DNA from 2 places in the Pseudoalteromonas sp. S3785 genome. Region 2 is predicted to be linked to the other one. Evidence: riboswitches for the same ligand, from Rfam matches in the RefSeq annotation. Region 2 holds a riboswitch; the other holds the start of a gene.
What was found. A riboswitch is a leader RNA that binds a small molecule or an ion and turns the genes downstream of it on or off. The one in region 2 is predicted to bind lysine.
Positions count from the first base shown of each region.

Region 1: linked by a shared signal. The riboswitch ahead of dapA (4-hydroxy-tetrahydrodipicolinate synthase) and the one ahead of lysC (lysine-sensitive aspartokinase 3) in region 2 are both predicted to bind lysine.

Region 1 is NZ_PNCT01000011.1:69,624-87,921, forward strand. Features, by position in the region: gene CWC17_RS03775 (cysteine desulfurase-like protein) at 1-405, opposite strand, end outside; gene CWC17_RS03780 (2OG-Fe dioxygenase family protein) at 415-1,047, opposite strand; gene CWC17_RS03785 (PKD domain-containing protein) at 1,268-5,446, opposite strand; gene acnB (bifunctional aconitate hydratase 2/2-methylisocitrate dehydratase) at 5,681-8,278, opposite strand; gene CWC17_RS03795 (OmpA family protein) at 8,586-9,644, opposite strand; gene CWC17_RS03800 (protein adenylyltransferase SelO) at 9,979-11,385, opposite strand; gene CWC17_RS03805 (DNA-3-methyladenine glycosylase I) at 11,388-12,092, opposite strand; lysine riboswitch at 12,287-12,483, shown strand; gene dapA (4-hydroxy-tetrahydrodipicolinate synthase) at 12,612-13,496, shown strand; gene CWC17_RS03815 (2,3,4,5-tetrahydropyridine-2,6-dicarboxylate N-succinyltransferase) at 13,512-14,252, shown strand; gene CWC17_RS03820 (PLP-dependent decarboxylase) at 14,252-15,457, shown strand; gene CWC17_RS03825 (succinylglutamate desuccinylase/aspartoacylase family protein) at 15,463-16,584, shown strand; gene CWC17_RS03830 (phospholipase A) at 16,794-17,828, shown strand; gene CWC17_RS03835 (bifunctional GNAT family N-acetyltransferase/hotdog fold thioesterase) at 17,898-18,298, opposite strand, start outside.
Region 2 is NZ_PNCT01000088.1:2,066-15,775, reverse strand. Features, by position in the region: gene CWC17_RS17655 (2-hydroxyacid dehydrogenase) at 134-1,114, shown strand; gene CWC17_RS17650 (sodium-dependent transporter) at 1,216-2,538, opposite strand; gene CWC17_RS17645 (4'-phosphopantetheinyl transferase family protein) at 2,677-3,420, shown strand; gene lysC (lysine-sensitive aspartokinase 3) at 3,447-4,832, opposite strand; lysine riboswitch at 4,907-5,079, opposite strand; gene nhaD (sodium:proton antiporter NhaD) at 5,178-6,425, opposite strand; gene CWC17_RS17630 (MksB family condensin complex protein) at 6,637-7,908, shown strand; gene CWC17_RS17625 (condensin complex protein MksE) at 7,912-8,460, shown strand; gene CWC17_RS17620 (Mks condensin complex protein MksF) at 8,457-11,234, shown strand; gene CWC17_RS17615 (DUF4136 domain-containing protein) at 11,343-11,894, shown strand; gene CWC17_RS17610 (hypothetical protein) at 12,294-12,590, shown strand; gene CWC17_RS17605 (hypothetical protein) at 12,574-12,939, shown strand; gene CWC17_RS17600 (peptide-methionine (S)-S-oxide reductase) at 12,946-13,437, opposite strand; gene CWC17_RS17595 (TonB-dependent receptor plug domain-containing protein) at 13,614-13,710, shown strand, end outside.

The sequences.
Region 1 (18,298 bases), on a different contig from region 2:
AACGCCTTTATCTTGCGCTGCTTGCTGCCATGACGATACATTTGAGAAGTGATCAGCGTTAGTCACAATAATCTCATCACCGGCTTGCCAATCACGCGAAATAGCGCGACTAAAGCTAAAGGTAAGGCTGGTCATGTTAGGGCCAAACACTATATTTTGTGCACTTGGCGCATTCAGTAAGTCGGCCGCTGCTTGGCGCGCATTGGCCATTAACTCAACGGTTTTATCACTTGAAAAAAACGCACCGCCTAAGTTTGAGTTGTAATGCCCTAAATAAGCAGTCATTTCATTTAGAACAGACTGAGGTACTTGAGAGCCACCTGGACCATCTAAAAATATTGGCGATTTACCATCAACAGTTTGTATTAATGCAGGAAACTGCTCACGTAATTGCGCTATGTTCATGAGCACTCCTTAAGAGGTAAGTACAAAACAATCCAGGTAACCTGGCTTGCTTGCATCTACTTTGTTCATTGGCGTTGCATTGTGCCAAACTTGACGGTCGTTTATTAGTGCAAACATGCCGTCTTTAATTTCCATTTTAAAACACGGTTCGGCTTGCTTGTGTTCGTATACTAGCAGCTCACCGCCTTCTAGGTTTTCGTGAGAAACACCACACACACAAACATGGTCAAAGCCATCTTGGTGCACGCCTTCAGGTGCCGCTGGCGTATCGCTATCAATAGCAAGCATTCTAAATTGATGTATTTCAATATCACGGCCTTCATCAATGCCGGTAAGCTCACAAAACTCACTTACAATGCTTTTCATACCTTCTGACTCAAGTAAGCTTTGCTCTAAGTTTTCATAAGTACGCTCAACATTACCCTGAAAGGTATTGATAGAATCGTCTTGAACAAATGCTTTGGCAGCTTGTAGTTTTAGCTCACCATTTTGAAATTTAATTACCGAGTAACGACGCTTACGAAATTCACCATCTGCATATGGATTCGCAGGTAGGTTATCAAAAGAAGGCTTAACCAAATCAATATTTGCTTGGTTAATAAAACGTAGTTGCAGTAAATTCTGGTTGTTTAATGCAGTCATAAAATCTCGCTTAAAATAATGAGAATATTAAAAGAGATTTTAATGCATGTGTGGAGGATTTTCTGAGCATAAATTGGGATGTAAAAGATTAAAAGTTAAATTTTAAGATCTAAAACTCTAGTTTATTGAAAATTTAATTCAAAAAAATTGGCTACACTGCGTAGCCAATTTATTAAATTTAATCACCGCTCTAATTTTAGCCCGAAACTATAGAGCGTATTCACTCCATTAGTTCAAATGCGATATTAATATCGCAGCTTTGCGCCAAATAATGAACCGTGTATGTATTGTCTTCTAAAACGCCATCACACCCGCTTATAGACTCTAATTTATAGCCTGCATTTGCAGAAATATTAAAAGTTAACGTATCGCCATGAAAGCTTGTGTAGTTTTCAACGCCGTTATTTACTACACCATTACCATCTGAATAAACTGTAACATCATACCTTGGCTCAAAAATCGTAAAGGTCACCTCTTCTTGACTTTGACATGCTGTACCTTGTAAATACTCACAAAGCACTATCTCATCACGATCATTTGAAATAAATTCAATCACCTTGCTTTGACCGTCTTGCTCGTAGGTAAACTTACCTTCGAGTAATTCAAGTGATGTAACTTTAATATCGTTTTTCCAAAGCTCGTACCCATCCACATAGTAAACTCCCCACTTTACGAAGTTCTCACCACTGTGCTCGTAAATTTCAAAAGGGATTTCATGCTCATAAAACTTATCAGCCCTTGTATTTTCAATATAGTTCTCAAAGTAAAGTGACGCATAAGAAAAATTTTCTTCTCCCGTATTTGTATCAAAAGCTCTAGATACACGCTCAACCACTTGGTAGTCATCATTGCGATTAATAAGCCTATAATCCATTGTGAAGTCAATCAAACACGTCTCTAAAGTCAAATCACAATCGGAGCCGTATGTTCCTGTTAGTTGGTCATACTTTCTGCTTCGACTAAAGTTTCCTTCTTTAAACTCACCTTGAATGGAGCTTGTAAAAAAGGTGAAGAACACTTGGCCATCTTCATATATTTGTAGCTCATCCCAAATGGTCTCTAAGTCATGGCCTTCTTTAAATAAATGACGCCCAGTAAAGTTACTCGGGGTAATTTCTTGCTCTTCTTGCCTTACCATTATGGCAACATTTATTTGCTTTTCATCTTCATACTGGCTTTGCATAATTACTTGATAGCCAAGGTCTATATCCTTAGTAATATAGATATCTTCAACGCTATCAGAAGTCGTAATTTTAAGTCCTACTGCTGTTTGCTGCCAAGAAAAGCTTTCTGTTTGCGCTTCATCTATAGTATCGACTACGCTACCTGTTCCATCATCATTTAGCAGTAATTCCTTAACGGTACTTTCAGATGGGATATCTAACGACCAACTACCAACCAAATCGCTTGAGGTTAAATCAATTTGAGGCACTACTGAATCAAATAACTTAACATAGCTATCACTGTGCCACTCTTCAACTAGTTCCTCGTTACGAAACTTACTTAAACTTTGCGTCATTTGGTACCAGCCGTTACCTAAATCGAAACGTTCCTTTAGTACAATACTGGTCATTACATCTTTACGTCTAACTTCTACTTGAGTGCCATTTTCAACTTCATACGCAACACTTTCATTTAATACATACTCATCAGAAAAATAAACTCTAATTTCGTCAAAATATTTAGACCAAGTGATCGCAACCTGGTTATTGCCAGTAAATGCGCCCTCTTCATTTTCATTAAGCTCTAATTTGAACGAGGTAGAGGTAAAGTAATCAGGATTATTAATTAAAAATTGCCCTGATATTGTTTCTGGCTTTTCCACAAAGGTCGCATTAATTTCGCAGTCACTGTGTCCACTAAAGGCAATATAATATTCTCCCTCAATATAACCTTCGCATCCCTCTATTGAGTCAACTTCATAGCCCTCATTAGGCGCTATATTAAAACCGACCAGCTGAGCAAAAGGCACCTCTTGAACTGCTGGCTGTAGTTGACCAAAATCATTAGATACAGCTGTTAAAGTCACTCGTGGGTTTTTAGATTGATAGACTGTTTTATCGTTCTGTGTACAGCTACTACCTTGTTGGTAATTACAAATAGTGTATGTTTCACCATCACCACTAACAATTTCAAAAAGCCATGTTTGCGAATTTTTTTGATATTCAATGACACCTTCATTTAACTGCGCTTCATACTCGATACCATCGATTGTTATCGTAAATGAGCCGTCATCGTAATTTACCCTGATTCGATCTTCTATTACTTGCTCGCCAGTACTTTTATAAAGATTAAAATTGCTTTGTAATAAGTAGGGCGTAAACTCAGAATAGCTTAGTTCTTTACTGTACTGATAAATAAGTAAACCTTTTTGGATATCATACATATCCCCGTCAGGAGAAAACCATTTGAACTCTCTTAGTAAGTAATATTGACTGTCTTCTACTGCAATGATGTCATGGGTTACTTCGCCGCTTAAGTAACAGGTTTCATCGAACCCTTCACAACTGCTCACAGTATAGCCATTATATTCATAGCGGCGCCTAGTTAGTTTTCCATCCTCAAAAACCCCTTGGTAAGACGTTGTGCCGAGCCCTAACATTATTGTGCCATCGGCAAACACGTTCATATCATAAAGTTGTGCCGTACCAACAAAGCCTTGCCAACGCCCAACTAAATCGTCATTCGATAAAGACACCGCTTCTCTTTTTATCATTAAGCCATATTGGCTATCAGCTGGGTCGGCTGATGTAGTATCTAATGAAACTAGCTGATAGCCTGCTTTTAGATCTTTAGTAAACCAAAAATTTGTTGTTCCAACGCTACCGTCTTCATCATAGGTCACTTGTAATTTATTATTAGTCAGCTCCCACTCAAACGGGGCCGAATTATCACTTAAAACAACGCCTGTACCATCCTCGTAAAAAGCAATAGTCTCTAGGTGGCTAATGAAATTACGGCTTTCTGTTCGCTCCATTTCCCACTCACCGACAATATCTTCGACGGTCAAACTTAAGGTTTTACTTTTAAGAATAAGGTTGGTGGTTTGTATTTCTTGTTTGTTACGCGCTTCAATGCTGTTTTCGTAGACTGTAATATCACTTTTAATATCTATTGTTTTAAAAACATCGTTTTCGCCGAGTACTTGCAACGAGAATGAATTTAAATGCTCATCATAAACAGTTTCAACATCGTCTTCGACTTGGGAGTATTTATTAATAAGTACAGGAGACTGTAAATTAACTTCAATTTTACCACTTACTTCTTCCCACGTTACTGAGCTACCCGTAACTGCATGATAGTGACCAGTGCCATTTTCGTTTAAGGTTAAGTGGCTAGCGGGATTTGCATAATAACGCGGAGAATTAATTATATATTCACCAACCAACGGCTCTTTTGAGCCTGTTACTAAATCTTCATCTTCTTTAATTTCGGTTTTTGTTTGCTCTATTAAATCGGGATCTTGCTCATTAACGTCCTCTTCAAACTGCTCTGCTGCTTCTTCGTTAGTTACTAAATCTAGAGTGCTCTCTACGCCCTCAGGCAGCTCGTAATTAGGGTTATCTACAATAATTTTAATCAGGCTCGCCAGCTGTACTTTTTCATCTGCATCAACATTTAAAAGTGCATTATCTAGCTCATCTTCACTTGTCGGTTCATCACCGCCTCTTACAATCAGTGCATACTCTGCTGTTGTCACGTTAGTAGTGTTAACGCCAAAGTTTTCATCGCTGTCTAAAATGCCATCATCACCTGCCTGCGTAGCTAACTTTTTAACAGAGCTAAGCTGAGAGATAAATTCAACCCCAGGATTTAAATCATCCCGCCCTTTAGCTTTAACTTTTACTAGGGTTTGTTCTAGGGCTTCATCGACATCTAATACTATTGTGTAGACACCATTTTCATCTGCTGTCGCTGAATAAACTTCATCACCTATTATTATTTCTACACTTGCATAACTAATTGTATTATCGGTGATTAAGCCATTAAGCGTAACGGCCGTTGAGTTGCGTTTAATTAATACTTGATGAGTAGCGCTTGTTGTTGCTCCATCATTATCCTCTACAGTCACTGTAAAATTAACGGTTACATCTTCTGTAATGTCGGGTGAAAGATAAGTGATTTCATTTGAGTTTGGGTTTTGTGCGCTGAGGTTTAAAGTGGAATCGTGCTGCCAATAATAATTCACTATTTGCCCGTCAATGTCTAAAGCGCTGGCAGTAAGTGAAAAACTGGTTTTTTCTTGTATTTCTCCTTGCCCAGAAATTGCTACAGAGGGAGCTAAGTTTACAATTTCGTCGCTATCCTCATCTTTATCAAAACTACAGCCTGATACTAAAAAGCACGCACTCACAGTACTCGCTATTAGTTTTAATCGGCAGTTACTTTTATTTTCCATTATGTGCTCCGATAGTTATTTAATGCGGAGCAAGAAAATACTTGTTGATTGCTCCCTCAATCATTAACAAATGTTATTATCATTTATAGTTGTTCATTTTTTGTTAATTATCAACTTTATTTGCTGATTATTATTCCAACTATTGATTTTTTGGGCTTAACTGCTGAAAGTATTAAAATTTATTTAAACCAATAAAAAAACCCGCCTAAGCGGGTTTTTTAAAACAGATTTAAATTATACAGCTTGCTGAATAATTACGTTGTCTGCTTTTTTAGTGTACTGAGGCATACGGTGGAAGTTCAAGTAACGGTATGTATCTGCAGCCGTTGCATTGATTTTCTCTGCGTATTCTTGGTACTCAGCAGGTGTAGGTAATTTACCTAAAATTGCCGCAACAGCAGCAAGCTCAGCTGATGCTAAGAATACATTTGCGCCTGTACCTAGACGGTTAGGGAAGTTACGTGTTGAGGTAGAAACAACCGTTGCTTTATCAGCAACACGTGCTTGGTTACCCATACACAGTGAACACCCTGGCGTTTCGATACGCGCACCAACACGACCAAAGATACCGTAGTAACCTTCGTCAGTTAGTTGGTCTTTATCCATCTTCGTTGGTGGAGCTACCCAAAGTTGCGTTGGGATACGACCAGTAAAGCCATCTAGTAATTTACCCGCAGCACGGAAGTGACCAATGTTAGTCATACAAGAACCGATGAATACTTCGTCGATTTTCTCGCCAGTAACATCAGAAAGTAAACGCGCATCATCTGGGTCATTTGGAGCACAAAGGATTGGCTCTTTAATTTCTGCTAGGTCGATTTCTACAACGTGCTTGTACTCTGCATCAGCGTCAGCTTCCATAAGTTCTGGGTTTGCTAACCATTCTTGCATTGCAGTAATACGACGCTCGATTGTACGTACATCGCCGTAACCTTCAGAGATCATCCACTTAAGCATAACAATGTTAGACTCAAGGTATTCGCTGATAGACTCTTTAGAAAGCTTAACAGTACAACCTGCTGCTGAACGCTCTGCTGATGCATCTGATAATTCAAACGCTTGCTCAACAGTTAAGTGCTCAACACCTTCAATTTCTAGTACGCGACCAGAGAATTCGTTGATTTTACCTTTTTTCTCTACTGTTAATAAGCCTTGCTTAATACCGTAGTAAGGGATTGCGTGTACGAGGTCACGTAAAGTGATACCTGGCTGCATTTCACCTTTAAAGCGAACCAAAATAGACTCAGGCATATCAAGTGGCATAACACCTGTTGCTGCTGCGAACGCTACTGCACCTGAACCCGCTGGGAACGAAATACCTAATGGGAAACGTGTATGTGAGTCACCACCGGTACCTACAGTATCTGGTAATAACATACGGTTTAACCAAGAGTGAATTACACCGTCGCCAGGGCGAAGTGAAACACCGCCACGGTTCATGATGAAATCAGGAAGCGTATGGTGAGTGTTTACGTCAATTGGTTTAGGGTAAGCAGAGGTATGACAGAATGACTGCATTGTTAAATCTGCAGAGAAACCTAAACATGCTAAGTCTTTAAGCTCATCACGTGTCATAGGGCCTGTAGTATCTTGCGAACCTACAGTGGTCATTTTTGGCTCACAGTATTGGCCTGGGCGAATACCTGCTACGTTACATGCTTTACCAACCATTTTTTGCGCTAGTGTAAAGCCTTTATCAGACACTTCTGTTACTGCTGGTACTTTAAATACGTCAGTCGCACCTAAACCTAAAGAGGTACGTGCTTTGTCTGTTAGACCACGACCAATGATTAGAGGAATACGGCCGCCGGCACGTACTTCATCTAAAATAACGTCTGATTTAAGTTCAAAAGTAGAGATAACGTCATCAGTACCGTGGCGCTTAACTACACCTTCGTATGGGTAAATATCAATTTGATCACCCATATTGAACTCATCAACATTTAACTCAATTGGTAACGCACCCGAATCTTCCATTGTGTTGAAGAAAATAGGCGCAATTTTGTTACCTAAACATACACCACCCACGCGCTTATTAGGTACGTATGGGATGTCATCGCCCATAAACCAAAGCACAGAGTTGGTTGCCGATTTACGAGAAGAACCCGTACCTACAACGTCACCTACGTATGCAAGCGGTAAGCCTTTCGCTTTTAACTCTTCTAACTGTGAAATTGGACCAACTTCACCTGGTTTTTCAGGGTTAATACCGTCGCGCTCATTTTTCAGCATAGCTAAAGCATGAAGCGGAATATCTGGACGTGACCATGCATCTGGTGCAGGTGATAAATCATCTGTATTTGTTTCACCCGTTACTTTAAATACTGTAACAGAGATTTTTTCAGCAACGGCTGGCTTGTTAGTAAACCACTCTGCATCTGCCCAAGATTGGATAATCTTTTTAGCGTGCTCATTACCTGCTTTTGCTTTTTCTTCTACGTCGTAAAATGCATCAAACATTAATAATGTGTTTGATAGACCTTTTACAGCGATAGGCGCAAGTGTTTCGTCATCAAGTAGCTCAATCATTGGGGCGATGTTGTAACCACCTAGCATTGTACCTAATAATTCTGCTGCTTTTTCTTTAGATACTAATGGAGATTGTGCTTCGCCTTTAGCAACTGCCGCTAAAAAGCCTGCTTTGATGTATGCTGCATCATCAACACCTGGTGGTACACGGTTGACGAGTAAATCTAAGATGAACTCTTCTTCGCCCGCTGGTGGGTTTTTAATTAGTTCAATAAGATCAGCCGTTTGCTGAGCATCTAATGGCGCTGGTACGATACCTAACGCGGCACGTTCTTCTACGTGTTTACGATATTCTTGTAGCACAATATTGCCCTCTTGGTGACGTGAAAGTATTCGGTAGCGCCTCATGCGCAAAAAAAGTAACCCAATACTTATAGTATTCTAACGCGGGATTATAAAGCTTTTATGTATAGATGAAAATCCATCCAGCTAAGCAACTGATTATACCGACTATAAATATTATGAATAGTGGTGAGCGCAAATTCTATTTTCGTGAATGTTTGTTAAGTAATAATCATTCTTGTTTAATCTGATTAATATTGCATATGCTGTTTTAAAGGCATAAAAAACCCAGCACTAAGCTGGGTTTTTAAAATAAAGTAAGTAACTATTAACGCTTAACTTTTACACGTTCAATAGATTTTACATGTGCTTCTACACGACGGTTTTCAGCGTGAGCTTCTTTCGTGTTAGCTGTATTTTTAAGACGTTCTTCACCTAGACCAACAGTTGTAATGCGATCTTCAGCAATACCATCTTTAATTAGCTCTTGTGCTACATCATCAGCACGCTTTTTAGAAAGCATCTTGTTGTAGTTTGCATTACCTACCGCTGACGCGTGGCCTTCAAGTAGTACAGTTGTATCTTCGTGCTCTTTTAAAAACTCAGATACTGATGCAATGTCGTCAAAGTAACGTTGACCAACTTGTGCAGAATCATGTGGGAAAGTAACTAATAAGCTAGTTGTTACTTCACGGTCTTCGTATAAAGTACAGCCATCGCCATCAACAGCGTCTGTCATTGGCGTATTAGGACACTTATCATCTTTATCTAAGATGTTATCGTTATCGCTGTCTTTAGGTTCAACAGGAACCTCTACCACTGTGGTAGGTGCTGGTTCTACCGGCTGTGCAGGCATAGAATTTTGGCCAAATAAGTAGTTAATACCAATTTTAGCGCCTACATCTGTGTAACCTTTATCAAGACCTTGATATACCGCAGTTTCAGCGTTTACGAAAAAGCCATCAGTAATAAAGTGTTGGTAACCAACACCTGCGTTTAAGAATGTGTTGTCATCTACTACGTCCATTTCTTTAATACCGAATAGACCGTAGAAAGGACCGCCGTCAAGGTGGTAAAGTGCATCAATACCGTAACGCTCGCCGTCGATATTATTACGATTGCCCGCAGCTTTATCGAACGCGTTAAAGTCCATATCTGCATACTCAAGGCGAGCGCTCCAGTAATCGCTGAAACGGTAACCTGCTTCTACACCCCAACCAGTTGACTCGTTTACGTCAAGGCCAGCTTGAGCGCGCATGTTTTCCCATGACGCATCATAGTAGTCACCAAATGCACCAATATAGAAACCTTCTTCTTTATCAGCAGCGAATGTAGACGCGCTAGTTGCAGCTAACGCAATTGCAATTGTAAGTGATTTTAATTTCATTGTTTTCTTCCCATTTTAACAACTTAGAAAATTGTAGCTAATCAATACTAGCTCAACCAGTTTTGTACACACTACCCGAGCTTTTGTTAATCGATACTTAACGAAAAATAAAGTTTATAAATTTTTTCAACGATCTACAGGCATTCCAACCACCAATTGTAGGTTAAGTAAAAATTTTTACCTAATCTGCAATTAATAAATTAGGGTAATTTATAAATAGTTACTGTTCGTGAATGCGCACAATACCATTGAGCGCCTAACTGCTCAATCATTGTACACTGCATTATTTAAAAATGACTATTTATAATCAAAAACTTACAATTAATTACAATACTTAAGTACCGCAAAAAGTTTGATAGCCCTTGTCATCTTTACCTGTCTCTTGAAAGCGGGCTAAATTAGCTGTTTTATCATAGGGCTTACTCATCACCGTTAAGAAGTCGCTTAGCAGATCGCTCTCGCCGTATTGATTATATTGTGCAAGGATTTCTTCGACGATGTGATTACGTGGAATAACCCTTGGGTTGGCCGCTCTCATTAGGTTGTAGCTGTTTCCATCACACCTTTTTTGCCATAACTGGGCCCATTGCGTTAATTCATCTGGCACTTTGCCACCATTTAGTGACTCGGTAAGGGCATCAAAGGTATTGGTATAATCGAGCTTATGCTCTTGGAATAACAATAATAACTTACTTACAAGCTCCACATCGTCTTCGTTATAACCTGCTAAGCCTAATTTTTGTGCCCACATTTGATTATATTGCTCGTTAAATAACGTAGAAAACTGATTAATTAGCGGCGTCATTAAACTTACAGCTTGTTCGTCATCTTCATCTATCAGCGGTATTAGGCTTTCGGCTAAACGCGCGCAGTTCCAACTTACAATATTTGGCTGATTACCATAGGCATACCGACCTTGCTTATCAATTGAGCTAAACACGGTATCAAAATCAAAGGTATTCATCATTGCACACGGGCCGTAGTCGATAGTTTCGCCGCTTATCAAGGTATTATCAGTATTCATAACGCCATGAATAAAGCCCACTCGCATCCAGCTAATAACCAGCGCTAGCTGACTATTTATAACGGCTGCTAAAAAGTCTAAATAGCGCTGAGCCCCTGCTGATTGAATACTTGGGTAATGGCGTTCAATGGCTAGATCAGCTAGTTTTTTTAATCCCTCTACATCCCCTTGGGTTGCTAAATACTGAAACGAGCCAACGCGAATATGACTACTTGCTAAGCGAGTCACAATTGCGCCTGGTTGCGGTGGATTACGATAAACAGCTTCGCCTGTGCCAACAACAGCCAAACACCGCGTGGTTTTAATCCCTAAGCCATGCATAGCTTCGCTCATAATATACTCACGGATAGCGGGGCCTAGTGCACATCGTCCATCGCCTCCTCTTGAAAAAGGAGTGGCCCCTGAGCCTTTTAACTGAATATCCCACAGCTGATTTTTATCGTCGCTAATAGCACCAAGCAAATGCGCTCGCCCATCACCTAAACGTGGTGAAAAGTGTCCAAACTGATGCCCAGAATAACCCAGTGCCACTGCCTTTACAGATTGCGGCTCGTTGCCTGCAAAAGTGCTAGCACGTAGCTGCGGCTCAACATCTAGATTAAATTTCTCAGCTAACGATGCATTCCACAATAGCAATTGCGGAGCAGCAACACTCGATGGGTTATCCTCTATTGCAAAGTTATCTGCTATGTCTTTGTATCTAGGCACTAATTTCATTATTAATCCTCTGCCTTTTGGCGTATGCCAACTCGGTTATCGCCAACGCTATAGGCCACAATTAAACTAAGTTCTTGCAGGCTTAAACCACTTTGCTTTTGCATTTCGTTAAAAAATGCCTGCGCTGCAGTGAGTGATTTTTTAGTTTGCAGCCCACCATCAATAATTTTATGTGCTCTTAGGTAACTTTCTACGTCTCGTGAAAGTAAAAACGTATCTTTACCGAGCGCTCTTAGGGCATACGGGCCGGTATTTCCACCTAATCGAGCGCCCTGTTTTTTTAAATGTGCCCACAAGCCAATAATATTATCTGTTGGCCACTCAGCAATAAACTTGCTAAAACTGCCATGTTCCTGAGCTATTTCGTGGATCATGTAAGCATTTTCAGGAATCGTTTTCACTTTTTTATAATTACGAATAATGCGCTCATCCGTTGCCTTTTGCTCTAGCATATCGGGCGGCATCATTAGTAATTTATCAACACTAAACTCCCAAAAAACCTCTCTAAAACCCGGCCATTTACTGTTTATTACCGACCAGTAAAACCCGCTTTGAAATACTTTTCGGGTAAATTCTTCAAGCCAATCGTCGTCACTTAATGCGCTTAATGCTTTTTTAGATAAGGGTTTTGCGAGTAATAACTTAAGCATTTTTTCAGAGCCTTTTCGCTCTACAGCTCGCTTATAAATATCGCTAAATTTTTCCATACTTATTAAATACCTCATCACTGCTCATAGGGTTAGTTTACGAGAAAAGCAGCCAATACGTAACCACCCACATTTTCGATGAACTAATCTGTATCCTGCAACTTGACACCTAGACGGCTAAAATGTTTTAATCGCCGCAATTACCCTATCTAAATTGTATTTTGTTAAACCTTTTGCGGTTAAACAAAATACAAAGGGCTAGAAGAGGTGCGTTATTCAGGTAGCGTATGTTAGGAGCGCAAACTCCAGTGAGCATATGTGAGGGGAATACCGCCGAGAGGTAAACGCTTTTGCGAAGCAATTACTTCGGGCGACTAGGTTGAATCCTAGCGACTGTCACCAATAGCTGTTTTAAAACAGCTTATTAGTTTGGTGGAGAGCTTCTGGTCTTAAATAATAAGGCCGTGCGCCCTATTATTTTAAGCCCATTCGCTCTTCGAATACTGTTCGAACGACGTTAATGCGGCTCACATCATACAGCCTCCTTAATATCTCGAACACCTTATAGGTTCGTAAGAGATGATTCACAACTTCAATTTAGACGACTACGCACTGTGGACAGCGCTTGTTACGCCGTTTGATCAACAAGGTAATGTTGACTACGACACGCTCACAACACTTGTTAGCGAACAAGAAGCGGCACAAAACGGTATTTTACTGCTCGGTAGCACAGGTGAAGGCTTAGCCCTTACGCTTAAAGAGCAGCAAGGCATTGTTGAGCACGTGTGCCAATTAAAACCCAGTGTACCGCTTATGGTTGCTGTAGGCGGTAGCAATTTAGCCCAACAAAAAGAATGGGTTAGCTATTGTAATCAGCTACCTATTCACAGTTACTTACTAGGCTCGCCGCTTTATGCTAAACCAGGTGCTGTAGGTCAAACACATTGGTACGAAAGCTTATTAAGCGAAAGCGCACATCCGTGTATGTTGTACAACGTACCTGGACGCAGCGGTGTAAGCATTCCTATCGAAACCATTGAAAACTTAAAAGCGCACCCAAACTTGTGGGCGTTAAAAGAAGCCAGTGGCAACATCACCCAATTTGAAGCATACCGACAAGCCGCGCCTAATTTAGCGCTATACAGTGGCGACGATGCACTTATGCCCTACTTTGCCCAAGCAGGTGCAAAAGGCTTGGTTTCGGTTGCGGCCAATGCATGGCCCTTGCAAACACATGAGTTTGTAAAGCGCAGCCTGAGCGGTCAACACCCCAATTTATTTGCTCAGTGGACCCAGGCTATCAATAGCCTATTTGCTGTAGCAAACCCTATTCCCGTTAAAGTGCTAATGCACCAGCAAGGGCGTTTAAATAGCCCACTGTTGCGTCCACCTTTAACACATCTTGAGTTAACGCAAACCGATTGCATTACCACTGCAAACGACACCATTTTATCTTGGCATTAAATACAGGTTTTTATAATGAGCTGGTTAGAACTACTAAATAATTTAGAATCGGGCGCAGTACGCGCAGCATCACAAAACGAAAGCGGCCAATGGGAAGCTAACGTAGAAGTAAAACAAGGCATTTTAGAAGCCTTTAAAAATGGCACTAACACTGAGTTTGCAGGTGGCTTTGTAGATAAGCATAACCTTGCACCACAAGAATTTAGCACTGAAGATGGCGTGCGTATGGTACCAGGTGGCACCAGTGTTCGCCGTGGTGCATACGTAGCTAAAGGCACAATTATTATGCCACCAGCGTACGTAAATATTGGCGCATACATCGACGAAGGCACTATGGTTGATAGCCACGCATTAGTGGGCTCGTGTGCACAAGTGGGTAAAAATGTACATTTAAGTGCAGCTGTTCAATTTGGTGGTGTGTTAGAGCCAATCGGTGCTAGCCCAGTCGTGGTTGAAGACGATGCGTTTATTGGCGCAGGCTGCGTGATAGTAGAAGGCGTAGTGGTTAAAAAAGGCGCGGTACTTGCACCAGGTGTGCGCTTATCAGCAACCATTCCAGTATACGACTGCGTAAACGAACGCCAGCTTGAAAAAGGCGAGCCAATTCCAGAATACGCAATTGTAATACCTGGCTCTCGCCCTGCGTCTAACGAGTGGGCTCGTGAGCAAGGCCTCAGCATGTCGTGTGCACTCATTGTTAAATACCGCGACGAACAAAGCGATGCATCATTATTGCTAGAAGAGGTTTTACGATAATGAGCTTTTTGAGCACGCCAATCAAAAACGCTGTTAATACGCTTACACAGCAACTTGATACCCCTTTTTTCGTTTACGACTTAGATAAACTAAACGCACACCTTGCGCGTTTAGTTGCACAAACCGATGTAAAGCTTTGGTATGCAGTAAAAGCGAACCCGCTCTCTAAGGTTATTCAATGCCTAGACAACGCCGGATTTAACTTTGACGTAGCAAGTAAAGGTGAGCTTGAACAAGTCCTTGCACAAGGTATTAGTTCGCAGCGCGTGCTCAACACAGGGCCTGCAAAGAGCCCTAAACAAATTAAACACTTTATTGAGCGCGGCGTACGTATTTTTGTTGCCGAAAGCCTCAATCAAGTACGTTGGTTAAACCAACAAGCACAACTGCAAAATACGCAGCTGCAAGTTTTATTGCGTGTGCAACTACGCTGGCCTGAAGGTGAAAAAAACCCACTAGGGGGTGACAGCCTAACTCCGTTTGGGCTTGGCTGCGATGAATGGCAAGCACTCAATACTGGCGATTACCCAGCCCTAAGCTTTGACGGTCTGCATATTTTTCAGTGGGGTAATATGCTTAGCACGCAAAAGCTAAGCGAGCTGTGGTCGCAAATGATTGCACCGCTTACAGCCCTTGCCAGTAACTTAAATATAAACCTTAAAATTTTAGACTTAGGCGGCGGTTTAGGTATTCCTTATACACCAAACGATGCAACACTTGAGTGGGATGAATTAATCACCGCGCTGGCAAAAATTAAAAAAGACGCAGGTGTAGACGAGCTTTGGATGGAGCTTGGCCGCTATGCTGTAGGCGAATGCGGTCATTACGCTAACCCCGTTGTTGAGTGCAAACAAAACTACGGGCAACAGCAAGTTATTTTAATCGGTGGTATTAACCACTTATTACGCCCTGCAGTTACAAGCCAAGACTTTCCTGCAGCGCTACTACGCGAATCAACGGCGCCCGAACAAGCAATGAGCTTATATGGCCCATTATGTACTGCCCTTGATTGCTTGGGCGAGCATACCCTACCAAGCGATTTAAACGAGCAAGACTGGCTGGTGTTTAGCCAATGTGGCGCCTATGGTTTTACCGAAAGCATGCCCTATTTTTTATGCCATGAGCTAGCTGCAGAATACGTATTACAAAATGGCGAGCTCACGTGTGTACGCCAAGCTGAAGATGCCAGCCACTACCTAAGGTAATAAATATGAGCATAACAACACCCATCAGCCAAGAAAACGTTGTAGTCGGGGAAGTAGCAAACGGCTTACCTCTAACTATTCCTGTGTATCGCTTAAAAGGCGATGGCAGCGGGCCAAGCGTTTATATTCAAGCCAATATGCACGGCGCTGAGGTACAAGGTAACGCGGTTATATTTCAGTTGCTAGAGCAGTTAAAGCAGCTAAATTTAAAAGGTGATATTACTTTAGTACCTTACGCTAACCCTATTGGTTGTAATCAAAAATCAGGGGAATTTACCCTTGGACGGTTCGATCCAATTACTGGCACTAACTGGAACCGCATGTATCACTACAACAATGATTTAGTGACCCAGTTTGCCAAAGAGCATAGCCAGTACGACGACGCAGCTTTAAAAAATCACTTTAAACAAGCCTTGCTTGATGAAATAGATACTAAACTCAACGGCCCCGCGTATTTACTCAATACAGGTAAACGCATTGCGCTTAACCTGCAAAAGCTTGCGCACCAAGCCGATATAGTACTTGATTTACACACAGGTCCAATTTCAAGCAAGCATTTATATTGCCCAACCTATGCAACCGACAGTGCCCGCTATTTTAATATTGAACATGTGCTGCTTATTCCAAGCGACTTTGATGGTGCAATGGATGAAGCCAGCTTTTGCCCATGGTGGCACCTAAGTGAAGCACTTGAAGCAAAAGGCAGAGACTTTAATGTACAAGTGGAAGCCTTTACGGTAGAGCTAGGTAGCCAAGAGAAAATAGATTTAAAAGAAGCACACAACGATGCAAACAGTATTTTAAGCTATTTAAATCATAAAAATGTATTGGTAGACGCACCACACAAACCGAGCAATATAACCCGCTACGCATGCCATTTAGATGACTACTATGCTTACTACGCCCCTATTGGCGGCATGGTTGAATATGTAGCCCCGCTAGGTGGGCATATTAAAGCAGGCGAGCCCATTGCACATGTTTTACGCATGGAGCGCTACTTGAGTGAGCAGCCACTACAAACACTTAGCCTCGATTGTGATGCTATTGCAATTTTGCACTTTGCCTCGGCAAGTGTTAACCAAGGCACTGAACTTTATAAGTTTTTTACAAACGTATTTGAGCTATAGCTCACCCTTCTCATTGCGTGAGAGTAAATTAATGATTTAAAAGTTAATTTACATTAGATAAGCGGCTTAGGCCGCTTTTCTTTTGATCTAAACACTACAAGCAAACGTAAATAACATGGTTTAAACGTAAATTCAGTAAAAGTTCACCGTTACAAATGTAAAAAGACGTTATAATTTATAAATCTACCCTACTCTCAAAGGAATAAACAATGAGCTGGCGTTATTGGATTGCACTCACGGCTTTACTTAGTACCCCCTCTTTTGCCCAAGAAGAGATAAAAGAAAACGAACAAGACAACGATATAGAGCTTGTTAAGCAATGTATTTTAAACGAAGTAATTGGTGGCGACGGAAAGCAAACCTTAGACGAACTCCGTCAAAAGTGTTCAGCTCTTGAAGAAAACAAACAACTTACCGCACTTGATAAACGTAAAGCCCGCGAAGAAGTAAGCAAAAAAAACCGTAACGTGATTACACCGCATAAACGTAACTACATTTTGCCACTTTCGTATGTATCGCATCCAAACGATCGCCCGTTTGATGGCTTTGACGAGCTAACCGATGAGCAAGATGGCGAGCCACTTGATAACCTAGAGGCTAAATACCAGCTTTCTATAAAGGTTCCATTATATGATGACTTTTCAGATGACGACCAAGCCATCTACTTTGGTTTTACTTTGCAATCATACTGGCAAATTTATAATTCTGAAATTTCATCGCCATTTCGTGAAACCAATTATGAGCCAGAAATTTTTTGGGTAAATTACCTAGACCAAGAAAACGTACTGTGGGGCGATGAAATGGCCATAGCGCTGGGTATTTCTCATCAATCTAATGGCCGTAGCCAACCTAATTCTCGTTCATGGAACCGAGTTTATGCCAATTTCATTTGGGAAAACGAAGGCTTTGTATTTAGTTTCAAACCTTGGTACCGAATCGCTGAAGACGAAAAAGAGGATCCATTAGAAGCTGATGGTGATGACAATCCTGATATTTACAAATACATGGGTTACTTTGAATTTAGCGGTGCCTACCGCTATCATGATCATGAGTTTAGCTTTATGACACGTAATAATTTAAATTCAGATAATCGTGGTGCAATTCAGTTAGATTGGTCATTCCCTCTTTGGGGTCGTTTACGTGGTTACGCCCAGTACTTTAACGGTTACGGCGAAAGCCTGATTGATTACAACGCCGATATTGAGCGTGTTGGCGTGGGTATCTTGTTGACCGATTTGCTTTAACATTATATGCGCTGCTAAAAAAGCCAAGCATTTTTAAAATGCTTGGCTTTTTTAGTGAACTGTTACCGATTACTTTTTAACAGCAAAAACCCCTTCGAATTCTGCAACAACGTCGCTGCCATCAAATATAGTAACTGGTACTACGTAGCTGGTTTTTCCTTTTGCCTCCAGCTCACCGAGCTTACCTTTACAAGTTTGCACATCAACACAACCACGCGGCTCTTTATTCAGTGGCTTTAAATACTTTATATTGGCATCGGCTAATACAATATTGCCCTCAAGTCCTGCCTCTTTAAGCGCTAAGTACGTTGCGCCCCAACCGGTTAAAGTTGCCAAACTATAAATAGAGCCTGCAAACATAGTATTATGTAGGTTTAAATTAGCGTCTAAATCAGCACGAGTCGTAAATTGCCAATCTGTATAACTCTCTACTTTTATACCCATTGCATCACTAATTGGGATTGATTCAC
Region 2 (13,710 bases):
CGTTAAAATATTCTCATGTAGAACAACTAAATAGCGAATTTTTTTGCCTTGCTATCAACACGTTCTTCCATCCTCAAAATAGCTCACTTGATTATGCGGATTGCTATAACAGCTAGGCTTTGGAGTAAATAACATGAACATTGCTTTTTTTAGTACGCAAAAATACGAGCAGCCATTTTTTGAGCGCAGTATTAGTAAACACCCTCAAATAGAGGTTTGTTACTTTGAGCAAGCGCTTAACGAGCAAACAGTACTGCTTGCTAAAGGGTTTGATGCGGTGTGTGTATTTGTAAACGACACTGTTAATGCCGTCGTAATAGAGCAATTGGCAGAGCTTGGTGTGAGCACTATTTTACTTCGCTGTGCGGGGTTTAATAATGTTGATTTAGTTGTCGCTAAAGCACACAACATTAAGGTATTACGAGTACCCGCATACAGCCCAGAAGCCGTAGCTGAGCACTGTGTGGCACTTATGCTTACCCTTAGTCGTAAAACACATAAAGCCTATAACCGCGTACGCGAAGACAATTTTGATTTAAACGGTTTATTAGGTTTTAACTTACATGGCAAAATAGTTGGAATTATAGGCTGTGGTAAAATTGGCCTTGCACTTTGTAAAATATTAAATGGCTTTGGCGCGCATATTTTAGTGTGCGATCCTTATGCAACACCTGGCAATTACACCATTACCGATTTAGATTCGCTGCTTACGCAAAGCGATATAATTTCACTGCACTGCCCATTGAACGAGCACACACACCACTTAATAAACGATGACGCGTTTAATAAAATGAAACCCGGCGTTATGCTTATTAATACCTCGCGTGGCGCGCTACTTAATAGCAAAGCCTGTATAAACGCGCTTAAAACTAAAAAGCTTGGGTATTTAGGGCTCGACGTATACGAGCAGGAGTCTGAGCTGTTTTTTAAAAACCATAGCGATGAAATAAACCAAGACGATATATTCTCGCGCTTAGTGAGCTTTAAAAATGTATTAGTCACTGGCCATCAAGGCTTTTTTACCCAAGAAGCACTTACCGAGATTGCTAATACCACCTTACAAAATGCGCTGGAAATAAACCAAGGTAAGCAACTCACTAATGAAGTTTTATAAATTATTTACCTTTAATTAGTAGGCACAAAAAAGCGAAGTAAGCTTTAAACTTACTTCGCTTTTTTATTTTATTTATCAGTTACTTTATGGCCTGATGATAATTAACCAAACGCAACGTTTGCAAAAACAAGGGTCATTAATATTGGGCACACAAAGCGAATATACTGTGCAAACCAATAATGCGCCCCTGTGGTTGCCTGGCGCAATTTATTACCACGCTGCCACATCCATCCTGCGGTAACAAAGTAAAACAAGCCCATAAGCGGTAATTGGTATTGGGTAAACAACATAATAACTAAACCAAATAACCACTCAAAATTTAATATAATGGCACTTGCGCATACAAGCACAATTAAACTGACAGCCCACGTGGCTTTAGTACGATCTACGCGGTGGTTTTCGACTAAAAAGGCAACGGGTATTTCGGTGGTTGAAATAGTTGATGTAACCGAGGCAATCGACATTAGTACAAAAAACAACAAGCCTATTAGTAAACCTATTTCACCCATCGTGCTAAATAGCTCTGGCAAAATAGCAAATATAAGCTGCCCTTCGCCAATTAGTTTACCGCCACTAAACACCTCAACCCCATTGTGTTGTGCAACGTAAATTGCTGGCACAATAAGTAAGCCTGCTAAAAATGCCACGCTGGTATCAAGCAGTGCAACGCTTGCGGTTAGTTTTGGCAGGTTAGCATCGGGCTGTAAATACGAGCCGTAAATCATCATGCAACCTACACCTAATGAGAGTGAGAAAAACGCCTGCCCCATAGCTGCAATAATTAAATTAGGGTCGAGCACTTGGCTAAAATCAGGTATTAAATACGCAGCAAAGCCTTCGCTTGCACCCTCAAGGCTGGCTATATAAACAATTAAACCAACCAATAAAACTAATAGTAACGGCATTAAGCGGCGCGACCAGGTTTCAATACCCGATTTAACCCCTTTTAAAATAATGCTGGCGGTTAAAATAAGCATAAGCGGGGTAAATATAAAATTGCGCAGTACCGAGTCGCTATGTAAAAACTCGCTAGCGCCATCAAAGCCTAAAAATGACGTTATGGGTTCAATAGCGTATGAAAGCATCCACCCAGCTACAATAGAATAAAAGCTAAGCATAACCACAGCGCCCGCAAGGCCTATATACCCCGCCGCAGCCCCAACTCTTTTGTTGGTATTTTGCCACGCATTCCCTAATGCTTTTACTGGGTTTGCTTGTGCTTGGTGCCCTAAATAAAGCTCGGTATAAAGCGCAGGTAGCGCAAGTAAAAATATAACAACAAAGTAAACCAATAAAAATGCACCGCCACCATGGTTGGCCGCTTGCGTAGGAAAACCCCATATATTACCTAAACCCACTGCTGCGCCTGCAGCGGCTAAAACAAAACCAAAACGGCTTTGAAATCCATCACGCACTTGTGCCATACATCTACAAATTCTGTTATTCTTTGATTATTGTGAATTAAACCATATTTAATGCCAACTGAGTAATAAAATTGCTGTTGGCATAAATAAGCGCTGTTAACCGCTCATTATTACAGCACTCTCTTAATTTAAGCGTGTATGACTAACCATTTTTTTAAAAACACCCTAAGTATTGCTCCCTCTTTTTATAGCGATTTACCCCGTAGCAACAATACTATTTTAGTGTTTAATGCCAACACACTTAAAGTAGAACACCTCGATTTAACCCAGTACCTAAGCCCATTTGAACTAAGCGTTATAAATCGCCGTAAACGCATGCAAGCAAAGCAAGAATATTTAGCATCGCGTATATTGCTAAAGCAGCTTACAAAGCATACTCAGCCCCAATACGCGCACGTACCGCTTAATAAAATGAGCACCCACTTTAATGAAAAATGCTCAAAACTTCAGCTCCATGTAAACCGCAGCGTTATTAATACGTGTATTTCGCACTCACATGGCTTAGTGGGTGTAGCTCTTAATGTTACTAATACAGAGTTTGGGTTTGATATTGAAAAAATAAGCTTAAAACGCCCATTCGAAAAGCTCGCTAAACATTTTTACAATAAAGCTGAAATTGACTTAATTACCGCACCTACTGCTATTGTGGACCAAGCGTACACATTCTTTAGAATTTGGACTTTAAAAGAGGCGCTCGCTAAAGCAACTAACCGCCCTATAGCGCAATTGCTTAGCCCAAATGTATTTAGTGAGTTCTCACAGCAAAACCTTGTAGCAACGAGCAACAATATAGCGTGTGCCAATGCGCTATTTGATGTAAGCGTGGCACATAAAAAAAGCACCGACTGGCGGTGCTTTTTGCTCAATAATTTAATAACTTAAATACTTAATAACTTGGCTTTATAAGCTTAGGCAGCGCTTTCTAATAAGCGGCTATGTATTGCTTGTACTACAGTATCAGATTCGCCCTGCTCTACTAAAAAGCAAAGGTTGTGCTTACTTGCACCGTGGCAAATTAAACGAATATTAAACTCTTTTAGAACATTCATTAAATTCATTTCGTGCTGGCGTAGCTGTATTTCAGAGCCTATAAGCGCCACTAACGTTAAGTTATTTTCAACCGATACATGGCAAAATTCAGCAAGCTTATCTAAACACGCTTGCTCAAGCTCGGGGCGCGAGGCATTAGGCGCGTTATCAAGGGTAATCGCTACGCTTATTTCTGACGTTGTCACTAAATCGACCGATATATTAAACTCACTTAAAATGGTAAATACACGGGCTAAAAAGCCACTTGCTAATAGCATTTCAGGGCTTTTAAGAGTAAGCAATATTTGGTTTTTACGTTGCGTTACAGCGCGTATACCCGGCTGCTGAGATTTTTCGCGCTCAATCCACGTGCCACCGCGCTCTGGCTCACGGCTTGAGCCTACAAATACATTAATGTGACTACGGCTGGCTGGTAAAATAGTGGCTGGGTGTAAAACCTTTGCCCCAAAGGTGGCCATTTCTGCGGCTTCGTCAAAGCTTAAACGGGCAATTGGTGTTGCTTTTGCACACAAACGAGGGTCGGTGCTAAATATACCCACTACATCGGTCCAAATATGTACGCTTTTAGCGTTGATTGCCTCTGCAAGTAATGCTGCGCTGTAATCTGAGCCACCACGGCCAAGCGTGGTTGTTTGGCCAAACTCATCCCTGCCCACAAAACCTTGAGTCACAATTACTTGCTCATCTAGTAGCGGAATTAATACTTCTTTAGCCGCTTGCGCTGTAGCTTTAACATTAGGTGTTGCTTTACCAAACTGGCTATCGGTTTTAAGTACTTTTCGTACATCAAAACGGTCAGCATTTAAGCCTTTTAAACGCAGCACTTGCGCAAATAAGTAAGACGACAAGCGCTCACCAAAGCTAAGTAATTCATCATGTTGTTGATCTGTATTGAGTGTTTCCAGGGCTAGTGTTTGGAATGCTTTTAATGTTTCGTTAAAGCCTACGGCTAAATCGGCATCAAGCGACAACTCATCTAAAATAGCCTGCTGAATAGCCAATACGCCATCTATGTGCTCTTGGCGTTGTTCTTTACTAAGGTCGGGTTTGCACAATGCAACTAAGTGGTTAGTTACGCCGGCACTGGCGCTCACAACAACAATACGTACGCTTTTATCTGCAACAATAATTTCGCTGCAACGACTCATCGCTTCAAAGTTTGCAACACTGGTTCCGCCAAATTTGGCAACGATGTAATCTGATTTTGCGCCTGATACTGTTTGTGGCACTGATTGGGTAGTCATTTCGTCTCCTTTCGCGGTATCCAGACCGCTGAAAAACAAGAAGAACTTGGCAAAGGAATATATTTGATGTGTCCGCTGCCAGAAGCTCTCCACCTAAGTTGGTGACAGTTTTGGGGATTCAGCCCCATAAACCGAAAAACATTGTCGACGTAACTTTGTTTTCCTCGGCGAGTACTTCCCTCTTTAATGGTTATGGGCGTTCGTCACCTACCATTAAATACCTAAGTATCGCACCTCTTCTGAATGCTTTATTAACCATTGGCTAAATAAAACAAAGCCCCGCTAATTAGCGGGGCTTTGAAAGTTATCGTTTAGACGTCTAGGTGTCAAGCATTTATAGTAAAATTAAACAAAGCTACCCATAAAATATGCGCCTGTATAACCTACGGTATAACAAATTAATAATTGCAGTGATAATTTAAAATAACTAGTAAAAGTAAGTGCTTTAAGTTTGCTCATTGCAATTATACCCGCTGCTGAACCAATTATTAGCATTGACCCACCTACCCCTGTTGCATAGGTAAACGACAACCAATGCTGTTGGCTCATTACTATATCTGCTTTTAATAAGGCTGCGGTAAGCGGTACATTATCAACCCCTGCAGATAATATGCCCATTAAGTAGTTAGCGTACTCAGGTGACATTATTGCGTATAAATCGGTAAATTTACTTAAAATGCCAATCTCTTTTAATGCCCCTACCAATAATAAAACCCCAACGAAAAACAGTAGCGTGTCATATTCTATGTCGCGCACAAAGTCTATTATGTCTTTGTTTATATCTTTTTTACGCATTAAAAATTGCGCCACTAAAAACATAACCGACAAACCAAATAAAAATGTAAGTAGCGGCGGTACGCTGTAAATTACGCTAAGTGTTAACGTACTTACCACGGTTGATAAAAATATAATGGCAATAGTAATGTCGGTTTTTTCTATGCGTTTTTTTTGCGAGCCTTGGAACTCTATTTTCCCTTTCATACCAATAGAGAGCAAAAGCGCTAGTAACATCACACTTATAAACGCAGGCGCTATAAGCAGTAATAAGTTGGCAATAGACACTTTGCCATCTAAAAATATCATTAAGGTGGTTACATCACCGGTTATTAACGATACACCGCCAGAGTTAACCCCAAACACAATAAGTGTGGCGTATTTAATCAGCTTTTTAGCTTCAAGCTGTAACGACATAACCACAGCAAGTGATATAAGGGTAGCGGTTACGTTGTCAGAAATAGACGAAAACAAAAAAGCAAACCCGCCCACTAAAAACATAAGTTGTCGCTCGCTAATGCTTTTAGGCATTACCCGATGCACTATGTTTTCTATAAACCCTTTAGAATTTAAATACGCAACAAAGGTCATGGCGGCCATTAAAAACAGCCAAAGTGAGGCTATTTCTAGTATGTTTTCGTTTAAAAGGTGCTGAATTTCGGTGGGGCTTTGCCCATGAAGAGGGTTAACAAAAAGTATAATCCAACAAAGCGTGCCAAAAAATAGCGTTGTTTTAGCTTTATTTACGTGAATTATATCTTCTATAACGATCAGTAAGAAGGCAATCGCTATTAGGGTTAAAATTATCGAGGGGACCATGGTAGTTAAATAACCTTTGATATAGTTTTAAAGAACACACAAAAATCACTCCTTTGTGCGTGCCCAATTTCGGCGCGAATTTTAGCACCGCCCTCATGCAAAAACTATTATTAAATGGTCTTAAAAACGAATACTATTTACTGGTAGAATACGTAATAATGAGTCAACTTTGAGAACTCAATAATAAAATACTAGGATGTTGTAACCTCATATGATCCCAGCTAAAAAGCTGCTAAATACCCTTAGCGAACATTGGGGTGTTTTAGAGCTATTATTTAAACGTTTTAAAATGGCCGACTTTAGCCTAAAAGACGTACAAAACGCTATTAAACAAAAACAGCCTACGTGGACAAACGAGCGCATATACAAAGAAACAAATCGTTTGCTCAATCAAGATATACTTATTCCATTGGCTAAGTCTTCGCAGCTTGAAATTAACCGTGCAATAGCCGATTTTGCCACCTTTTTATTACAAGAAGAACACCTAGGCTTAGCACAAGAAATTAGCGTTTTAGTGGATGATTTAGCGCGCCTAGGAAACCGTTTGGATAACGCAGGTAGCATGGAAGATTATGACGATTTACGCCGCTATAGCCGCATTATGGATGATCGGGTGCGTAAAATAATGAAGCTTTACGCACACAACGAAAACGCCATATTAAATATTGTTGAGCAGGCTAAATCTGATCACGCTGTGCAATCTTTGCAAAAGCGATACAAAGCCGTAATAGAGGCCTTTGACGAATACATAGAGCCCATGCTTGAAATGGTCGATATTAGAGGCGACTTTCATGCCTGCTTTACACTTATTGAGCAACAAATAAGTAAGCAAATAGAGCACATTGAACGCTCGGGTAAGGCCTACAACGACAAACGCATGCTTGAGCAATTACGTACCCGTATACTCGAAATGCATTTGATTGGCCGAGAAAGCTTACGTAAAAGTGCCGATATGCTTATGCCACTGCGCGAAGAGCTACGCCGTAATAATTTAATTACCCGCCAAGCGGCAAAAGTGCTTGGCCTGGTGCGTAAAAATGGCGTAGATAACATGCTAAGTGCGGTGCAACCAAACTTTGTAAGTGATGCGCAACGTTACTCGCTTGGGCAACATCGCCATATAGTAGCCTACATGGCAAGCTTGGTAGAGTTTGAACACGAAGAATACCAGCTTCCAGAGCAACAAGACGTACCGGCGTTTGTAACGCCAAACATTCCTGATTACCACGATGTTAAAAAAACCTTTGCAAAACGCTCCAATAAAAAGCGTAAAAAGCCTCAGCCATTGCTGCAATTTTTAGACGAAAGCTACCCCGAGTTAGAGGCCGACGAAATGCTATTTTTATATCAAAAATTAGTCAGCGACAGTGAAATTCACATTAGCCAAAGCGATGAAAAAGCGCGCATAAAAATTGCCGGCCAACATTTTTCGTTATACCCATTTAATTCAGCGCCTCAGCCAGATACACAGGCAGACGAGTAACACATGACACATATAAACCTAGACGAGCTAACACACCTGCAAGCCATTAATAAAAAATTAGGCGCGGGTTATCATATTTGCGAACAAGACAACGTAATGTGGCAAGAACTTGACCAACACATAGAATCTTACAGCGCCTTATTTAGCGCCCTGGGCCACGATCTAAAACACGACAGCCGTGGCTTTTACTATTTTGCCAGCGACGAAAGTACACCGAATATGGGTAAAATATCCCGTGCTATTGCGCTAACCATTTACATTTTAATTGAGCACTTTGCCAATACAGGTAAAGACCCAATGCGCGCCCTATTTGATGAAGTAAACGATTTAGAACTGATGCAAACCTTAGTGCAAATTAACAAACATTTGTTTGATCAGCTTGAGATCTTTTCGGGCTCAGATTTACGAAAAGACGTTTACCTGCGCATGGTACGTTTAGGCCTTGCCCGCGAAGTAGAAGGCGGCTTTATGCTACAAGCGCCTATTCACCGTTACATTGATGCACTCATGGAAGTAAATGAAGAAACTTACATTACGGAGGACGAGCAATGAAAAATCTATACGGACTGAGTAAACTCGCCCTACTTAATACCGCAGGCTATGCAAAGTGTGTGATCCCACTTGATAAAAGCAGCTCTATTTGTGCGCCAAACAATACCGGTAAAAGCTCGGTTATTAACGCCCTGCAATTTCCGCTAATAAACGATTTGCGCCTAACCGAATGGGACGGCCATGATTTAGATGAAACCCGTAAATTTTATTTTTCATCGGATCAATCGTACATTTTACTCGAAGCTAACCTCCCTCATGGCTCGGTCGTAATTGGGGTCGCAGGCCTTGGTAAAATAGCCGGTTATGCGCATCAGTACTTTTGTTATCAGGGCAAACTTGATTTAGCGCAGTACACGCAAGGTAATACCATAATTAAGTTTACCAAGCTGTTTAATCATTTAAAAACGCAAGGTTACAACCCAATAGAGCTAAAAGCACAAGAGCTAAACGCCCTACTTACCGGTGGCGCAACGCCCTTTGACGGCGACATTAATTTAAAAATGATCCCGCTTAATAACGTGCAAGACTCCGCCATTTATAAAGAAATATTTAGGCGTATTCTTAACTTACACAAATTAGGCGCAAGCGATGTTAAACGCTTTATGTTACGTGTGTTTGAGCGCCATATGTCAAACTCTAAAGTGGACTTTTATGAAGTATGGCGTCGCTCGTTTGATAAAGTAAACCGCGCTAAACGCGAATTAAAAGCGCTTGAATCAATGCAAGAGCCAATAAGTGCGCTTGAATCAATGCTTGAAAACCAAACCGTGCTTAAAGGTAAGTTAGCAGCTTACGCACCTAAAATTGACCAAGCACTAATAGACTTTGACACCTACCAAGAAGAGCAACTAAGCGAACTCGCCATTGCCCTTGAAGATATAGAGCACGAAAAACACGAGTTTGAACAAAAGCAAAGCTTATACGTGCAGCAATCGCGCGATATAGAGCGCAAACAAACCCAAATTGAGCAATGGTTTTTAGATTACAGCGCCCTTAAAAGCGAGTTTGAACTGGTAAATAAAGCCACCCTTAAAGCAAACCTTGCGCAACTAAAGCAAGATTACGAGTCGCTTTCGCACTCTATTACCAGCGCACAAGGGCAAAGCCTACATACGCTTGATTACCGCATTAGCGAAACCCAAAAACAAATAAAAAGTTTAAAACTACAGCTTAAAAACCTTGAGTTTAATTTGTTTACTCGTATGCGCGAAGACCTATCACTCAAAGAAGTAGAAGAAATATCGCGCATTTTAAATCCCGACCTACTCTCGTTTGCAACCACCAGCCAGGGCGATATAACCATTGATGACGAAGACGCCTTTGGGGAATTTTTATCGCTATTAAGTGAAAACGTTAAAGGCGGTGTGCTAACCCTTCCAGGGGCAAGCATTAAGCTTAAAAAACTCTCGCCTGTACAAATGCAAAGCGGCGAAAACAAAGCCCAGCTTAGCGCTCAATTAGACGCGCTTGAACGCTCCTTAAAAGAGTTTAAACAACAGCGCGAAGTAGCTGCCAACGTGGCAGAGAAACAAAAAGAAAAAGATGCACTTTATGATGAGCTATTGAGCGCAGAAAGCGCACTTAAACGCTTAGAGCAATTTGAGGTAATGCAGCAGTCGGTAGAAGCGCAAGCCATGCTAAAAGAGCAATTATTAGCAGAGCGCGAACAAGTTGACGACTACCTGCAAGATATTCAAAAAAATAGTGGTTCAATTGCAGACAGACGCTCGTTAATTAAATCTAAACAAGAGCAAATTAATCGCCAAACCGAGCGCCTTCGCCAAGTTAAAAGCGAGCGAATTGACCACACGCTTGATTTATACAGCGGGAAAGTAACCCCATACATGATTGATATAACAGTCGACTTTGATAACTTAAGCGACCTAGTACATCACTTTAATAAAGACTGCCAAGAGCTGCGCAATTTTGACATAAACGTGCGTAATACCTATTTGCATGTATATAACGCAGGCATTACTAAGTTCGATAACGAAAACGACGAATTTACTAAATACCAAAAGTTGATTAGCGCGTTTCATAACCTTGATAACGAACGCGATGCTGTTGAGCGCCAAGGTCGCGTAGCCCTGACTGAAGTAGCCGCAACCATTAAAGGCTTGCGTGAAGATTTAGACCGTCTTCGTCGCGAAATGAATAGCTTTAATAAAGGCATAAGCCAGCACCGTATTTCTAACCTTCAAGCGTTTAAAATTAACGTGATACCGCGCAAAATGCTGGTTGATAGTATTGATACTATTATCAGCACGTCGCATCAGTTTGAGCAAGGCGATACCCTTGATTTATTAAGCCAGGAACCCTACAGCGAAAGCGCAGTAAACGAAGCGAAAGATCACTTAATAAAACTTGCCTCAGATAAAGCTGGCCTAACCTTAACTGATTTGTTCGACATTCGTTTTGAAGTGGTAAACCGCGCAGGCGAAACCGAACACTTTGAAAAAATCGATTCAGCCGGTTCAAACGGCACACGTATCACCATTAAGTTATTATGTGGCATGTTGTTTATTCGTTACTTATTAAGCGATCAAGAACAAAACCTTTACCGTATACCTATTTATATAGATGAAGCGGCCGATATCGACCCGCAAAACCAAAAAGCAATCATAGAAACCGCATTGAGCTTTGGCTTTGTGCCAATTTTTGCCTCGGTTAAGCCGCAGGTAAGCTGTGATTACATTGTACCTATTCGTTCAGTAAAGGATGGCGCACAAAATTGGGTAGACGAAAAAGACTGGATAGAAGTTGAACTCAGTTAATTGGCCGTTAAGGCAAACTAACTAAACTAAAATATAGGACGTTAAACTAATACACATTTAAACCATGTGTGTTATTTTAAATTAACGCATTTTATTGGAGCAAACGTAATGAAAAATATACTTATTGTTGCAGCGCTGGCATTACTTACAGCCTGTACGCAAACCCCAGATTGGGATTACGACAAATCAGCCAACTTTAGTAATTTTAAAACATTTGCTTGGGTAGAAAACGCGAGCCTAACCAAAGACACCACAAACTACCAAATTAACGGTTTAATGGAAAAACGCGTACGTACGGCTGTTAATAAAGAACTTAGCCAAACATTAGGTATGACCCTAGTTGACGCCGCACAAGCTGACGTATTAGTTAACTACCATGCATCGGTAGATAAAGAGCTTGAAGTAGACAGCTTTAACGTAGGCTACGGCGCACGTTGGGGATACTGGGGTACAGGTTTTCAACGCGATATTAGCGCCCGCGAATACGAAGTGGGTACGTTAGTGATTGATATTATTGACCGCGAATCAAACCAGCTGATATGGCGCGGTGCAAAAGAAGGCCGTTTAAAGAAAAAACAATCGCCTGAGCAACGCGAAGCGTCAATTAAAGAAACAGTCACTAATATTTTAAGCAACTTCCCGCCGCAAAAGCAGCAGTAAGTTAAAATTGGCGTTAAGTAACTTTTAAAAGCTCACAATATGTGAGCTTTTTTGATGCGTGTATATTTTGGTGCTGCAGAGCTAAATAATTACGAGCTGTGCTCATCACGTCAGCAAGCTGCATGTCTACAAAACATCGGTTAAGCTTTACTTGTAGGCGCTAAGCTTGCTTGCGCGAGAAGCGCAGCCTCTAATTACTTATGATTTCTTATAATTCAAATTTTAAGCCCTCCTATAATAGCTTTGGCAGAATTACTTTATAAATAGGTCTTACATTAGCTAAAGGAGCACAAACACTTACATCACTCCCAAATACTGGTATTTACAGTAAACCGCAGATCAAGCTATATTGATTCTAAAGTATTAAGAGAAATTAAAAAGGTTAAATAAAGGATTAAAATGAAACCTACATGCCCTAGCTGTCAGAATAAAATCAATAATAGAGATATAAAAAATACTAATAAAAAAGGGATATTTTTTGAAGTCGAGTGCCCATCTTGTCAAACATGGATACGTTTGAATAAAACACTAGAAATTATAAAAGCTGCTGGAATATCACTTTTGTTAATAACTAGTCTGCTAAATATTTTCAGCATTAAAAGTGAATATAGCTTGGTTTTCTCAACCGTTGGCTTTGTTGGAATATTTATAGCTATGCTTATTACTTTTTTTGGTAAACATGAAGAAATCAAATAATAAAAAAACAAAAAAGAAGCCAAAAATAAAATACGCTAATATTAGTAATACCAGAATGTTATTAAATCAAATAGCATTCTCCTTGTTTTCTTTTGCTTTAGGGCTGTTGCTGATAATAATAACGGTCAAATCTATATACGACGGTTATGTTCATACACCAACAGATTATCGTGTTGAATCTGAGGTTTATTTTTTCTCGATCTCTCCATTTGCTTATATTTTTAACCTTCTTTTTTACTTAGGATGTGGGATCTTTTTTTTAGCAGTACCATACCTAAGCAGAGACATGTTTCCGCGTAAAAAAGAGAAAAAGCTAAGCAAAAAAGCTCAAAGAAAAAATAAACAATAGTTTTTATTAACTCGTTTTGTATTTATACAATAACTCAAAGGGTATATGGCAATAGTCATCTGGGTGGTTGGTTAAACGGTCTTGATGCTCTGCATCGCTTGGTACGTAATTGGTAAGCTTCTCAACGCCTACTACAACTTTTTCGGCATCACTGCGCTTATTTATATAATTGCTTGCTGCGTCTAAATGGTTTTGGTGTTTACTGTAAATACCAGTGCGGTATTTAGGGCCTACGTCATCTCCTTGTTTATTAATACTGTATGGGTCAATAATTTCAAAAAAGTAGTCAAACAGCTTATTTAGGCTAACGGCGTTTGGGTCAAAAATTACCTTTACGCATTCTGCATAACCATCGTATTCGCCACCTGTCGTTTTGCTTGTTCCATTAGCGCGCCCTGCTTCAGTACTTATTACACCTGGTAAGTGTTTCATAAACTCTTGTACACCCCACAGGCAGCCACCAGCAATGTAAATAGTATTGTGTTCTTTAGTATCCATTATAAATGTTACCTAATGAGAAAAGTGTGAATGGTTATCAAATGCAGTTATTAACAAATTAATGTACAATCGCGCACAAAATGTCTGCTGTTACATTTAGTTATTTTATCATGCTCAAATATAAGCTTTGAAATTAATTGTAACCGCCGCTACAAATAAAAAACGACGAGAAACACATGAGCCGCACACCACACATTATATTACCTGCACTGTTATGCAGCGTTACCCCATTTGTTGATGCCAATACGCTACCTGATGAGTCATCAATCGAGC